DNA from 2 places in the Stenotrophomonas sp. YJH_SMC_135 genome. Region 1 is predicted to be linked to the other one. Evidence: riboswitches for the same ligand, from Rfam matches in the RefSeq annotation. Region 1 holds a riboswitch; the other holds the start of a gene.
The links. A riboswitch is a leader RNA that binds a small molecule or an ion and turns the genes downstream of it on or off. The one in region 1 is predicted to bind thiamine pyrophosphate.
Positions count from the first base shown of each region.

Region 2: it holds a riboswitch for thiamine pyrophosphate, as region 1 does, so the genes downstream of both, AC5P98_RS15605 (TonB-dependent receptor) here and thiC (phosphomethylpyrimidine synthase ThiC) in region 1, are expected to answer to the same signal.

Region 1 is NZ_JCAFVN010000002.1:608,655-610,852, reverse strand. Features, by position in the region: gene thiC (phosphomethylpyrimidine synthase ThiC) at 1-1,225, opposite strand, end outside; TPP riboswitch at 1,308-1,409, opposite strand; gene AC5P98_RS09325 (BCCT family transporter) at 1,675-2,198, shown strand, end outside.
Region 2 is NZ_JCAFVN010000004.1:188,754-190,951, forward strand. Features, by position in the region: gene AC5P98_RS15600 (phosphotransferase enzyme family protein) at 1-563, shown strand, start outside; TPP riboswitch at 662-757, shown strand; gene AC5P98_RS15605 (TonB-dependent receptor) at 828-2,198, shown strand, end outside.

The sequences.
Region 1 (2,198 bases):
CACCCAGCGTCTCCAGCTCACCGAACTGCGCCGCGTCGTTGGCATCGGCGATGCAGCCCGGGCGCAGGCCGTCACCCAGCGAGAAGGTCACGTCATAGGCCTTCATGATCTCGCAGATGTCTTCGAAGTGCGTGTAGAGGAAATTCTCCCTGTGGTGCGCCAGGCACCACTTGGCCATGATCGAACCACCACGGCTGACGATGCCGGTGACCCGCTTGGCGGTGAGCGGCACGTAGCGCAACAGCACGCCGGCGTGGATGGTGAAGTAGTCCACGCCCTGCTCGGCCTGCTCGATCAGCGTGTCGCGGAAGATCTCCCAGGTAAGCGCTTCGGCGCGGCCGTCGACCTTCTCCAGCGCCTGGTAGATCGGCACGGTACCGATCGCCACCGGCGAGTTGCGGATGATCCACTCGCGGGTTTCGTGGATGTGCTTGCCGGTGGACAGGTCCATCACGGTGTCACCACCCCAGCGGATCGCCCACACCAGTTTCTCCACCTCTTCGGCAATGCCCGAGGACACCGCGCTGTTGCCGATGTTGGCGTTGATCTTGGTCAGGAAGTTGCGGCCGATGATCATCGGCTCGCTTTCCGGGTGGTTGATGTTGTTGGGCAGCACCGCACGGCCACGGGCGATTTCATCGCGCACGAACTCCGGCGTGATGATCTTCTGGATCGAGGCGCCGAACGCCTCGCCCGGGTGCTGCTGCAGCAGGCCGGCATCGCGGATCGCGTCCAGCCGCTGGTTTTCGCGGATGGCGACGAATTCCATTTCCGGCGTGATGATGCCGCGGCGCGCATAGTGCATCTGGGTGACGTTCGCGCCTGCACGTGCACGGCGCGGCAGGCTGCGTGTGGGGAAGCGCACAGCATCGAGCTTCGGGTCGTGCTCGCGATCGCGGCCGAACGACGAACTCAGGCCGTCGAGCTGTTCGGTATCGCCGCGCTCCTCCACCCAGCCACGACGCAGCGCCGGCAGGCCCGCGGACAGATCGATACGCGCGTCCGGATCGGTGTACGGGCCCGACGTATCGTAGACCGTGACCGGTGCATTCTCTTCGCCGCCGAACAGCGTCGGCGTGCGGGTCAACGCGATCTCGCGCATCGGCACCTGCAGATCCGGACGCGAACCGGGTACGTGGATCTTGCGCGAGCCGGGAATGGGCCGGGTCACGGATTCGGAGAGTTGCTGGGCCTGTTGCTGCAGGGCGGAGAGCTGTGCGTTCATCGGGCATCGTCCAGGAAGGTCAGGGACGAAGCGGCGGCGCACTGCGACCGCGCACGGACGGTCCTTGGGCGGTGTCCGGGCACGGCTGCACTGCAAAGCTTCCCTACGCCGGTATGAGCCGGATCAGGTTCCAAGGGACTGTCTCAACCGTGGCCACATGGCCGCGGTACCCCCGCTTCTTGGCGTGCATTAGAGCATAGACCGCCCGCTCCGGGAGTTGCCCCCGCGGTCAGATCCGCTTTCCTGTGGAAAGCGGATCTGATCCGGATCGTTGTTCGTTAACAGAACCATGACGTCGCGTTCAGTAACGTGCACGTCCGTCGCCCTCCAGCGACCGATGCGTCCTTCGCCGCCGACGCGGCCCCTGCCCGGTTCGCGCTGCATGCCGCCGGTCCTTCGCTGCAAGCTCTGCTCGCTCCCCTCAATCCCTTGATCGGAGAAGCTCCTTCATGGTGTTTCGCGTTTCCATCGCACTGGTTCTGCTGCTGGTGCTGCTTGCCGGTATTGCACCAGGCCCCTTCAATGCCGTGGTGCAGTCGATGCTGGCAGAAGTCATCCGCAGCGTCGGCTGGCTGTACCTGCTGGTGGTATTCCTGGCCCTGGTGTTCCTGATGTACCTGGCTTTCGGTCGCTTCGGCAACCTGCGCATCGGTGGCGAAGACGCCGAGCCCGAGTTCTCGCGAGCCAGCTGGATGTCGATGCTGTTCGCCGCCGGCATGGGCATCGGCCTGGTGTTCTGGGGCGCCGCCGAGCCCATTTCGCACTTCAGCAAGCCACCGGAAGGGCTTGCTCCGCAGAGCCTGGATGCGGCACGCGCCTCGATGCGCTATGCATTCTTCCACTGGGGCCTGCACCCGTGGGCCATCTATGCGCTGATCGGGCTGGCAATGGCCTGGTTCCAGTTCAACCGCAACGGCCGCGGCCTGGTCAGCGACATGCTGCAGCCGATCATCGGCCGCCACCATCGCGGCTG
Region 2 (2,198 bases), on a different contig from region 1:
AGGCAGGACTGGATGAACGTCCCGGGCTGGCACGCTATCTCGCGCGCATTCCATGGGAAGCACAGCTGCAGCGCGACGTGCTGCCGTGGCACGCCGGCCTGGCCGAGCGCCTGCGCGCCGAGCCCCGGCTGTGGGCGCACAACGACTGGCATGTCTCCAACCTGCTGTGGCGCAACGGCGAGGTCAGCACCGTGCTGGATTTCGGCCTGGCGTCGCCCACCAGCGCGCTGTTCGACCTCGCCACCGCGATCGAGCGCAACGCCGTGGCGTGGCTGGAACTGGAGCGCGGCATGGAGGCGGTGCGCATCGATATCGCGCTGGCCCTGCTCGACGGCTACCGCGAGGTGCTGCCGTTGTCGGCGGCACGCGTGCACCTGCTGGCCGACCTGCTGCCAATGGTCCATTTCGACTTCGCACTGTCCGAAGTGGAGTACTTCGAAGGTGTCACCCGCTCAACCGCGAATGCCGACGTGGCCTGGCAGCCCTTCATGCTGGGCCATCCGGCGTGGTTCCACAGCGCGCCGGGACGGGCACTGCTGCAGGCCCTGCACGCCGTCGCGTGATCCGGTTGACGCAGCGTTGCGGTCAGATCCCTTTCCGCAGGAAAGGGATCTGACCCCGGCTGGCGCTCGCAAATCCGTACCATTTGTAGTGAAATGGTCACCTGAAGCGGGGGTGCCTGGATCTGCCAGGCTGAGAGAGTCCCTTGGAACCTGATCCGGTTTGCACCGGCGTAGGGAGCTTTGAGCCGCAGCCACACCCCCATCATGGGCCGGTGCACCTGCGCGCCGTCGCTTCGTCTCCCTTGTTGTCCGAAGACGAACCGAATGAACCGCTGCCTGCGCCCCACCCTGCTCTCACTCGCCCTCTGCGCCGCGCTGCCGCTGCATGCCAGCGAGGCCGAGGCCACCACCGATGCGGCTGCCACTGGTGCCGAACGCTCGCCGACCGAACTGGCGGCGGTGCGCGTGGAGGCCGGCAAGCCGAAGGCCGATACCTCGCGCGTGAATGCCTTCGGCGGCGGTTCGTGGAAGGACACGCCGGCTTCGGTGAACGTGCTCGAGCGCGACTATCTCGAACGTCGCCAGGTACGTTCGCTGTCCGAGCTGGCCAGCAACGATGCCTCGCTGGGTGATGCGTATGCACCTGTGGGCTACTACCAGAACATCGCCATCCGCGGCTTCGCGCTGGACGCCGCCACCGGCTACCGCTTCAACGGGCTGTCCATCGCCGGCGAGCAACGCCTGGCGCTGGAGAACGTGCAGTCGGTCGAGATCCTCAAGGGTGAAGCCGGCCTGGCGGCAGGGGTGATGGCGCCGGGCGGGATCATCAACTACATCGGCAAGCGCCCGGCTGAAGTACGCACCGCCACGCTCGGCACCGATTCGGAAGGCTCACGCTACGTCGCCGTCGATGTCGGCCACTGGATCACCCCGCGCTTCGGCCTGCGCCTGAATGCCGCATGGGACTCCAGCAATTCCTACGTCGCGCACGCCGATGGCCGCCGCAACTTCTACTCGCTGGCCGCCGACTGGCTGATCGGCGAGCGCGGCAAGCTGGAAGTAGATGCCAACTACCAGACCAGCTCGCAGCGTTCGGTGTCCGGCTACCAGCTGCTGGGCGCACGCGAACTGCCGCGCGGTGTCGACCGCGAGCACCTGCTCGGCTACCAGCCGTGGCAGCGCCCGGTGGATATCGCCAGCACCAACATCACCGCGCTGCATACCTACGACTTCAACGATGCCTGGCAGTCGCGCGTCTCGGTCGGCCACAGCCGCTCGGTGATCGATGACAACGTCGCCTTCGCCTACGGCTGCTACTACGCCGTGCAGTGCGCCGATGGCAGCGTGCCGGGCAACTACTTCGCGCCCAACGGCGACTACGATGTCTACGACTACCGCAGCCCGGACGACACCCGCCGCAACCAGCAGGCCCGTGCCGAGCTGCGCGGCCGCTTCGAGACCGGCAGCGTCGGCCATCAGCTGACCGTCGGCGCCGACTACTTCCGTCGTACCGTGGAAAGGCGCCCGAGCGTCAACGAGTACGTCGGCACCAGCAACATCCACGACCCGCAGGTGCCCGTGTTCGAGCCGTCGCCGAAGATGCCCGGCCCCTCCGCACGACGCCTGGACAGCCGCCAGACCGCGTTCTTCGCGCTGGACCGGATGAGCTTTGGCGATGACTGGCAGTGGTTGGCC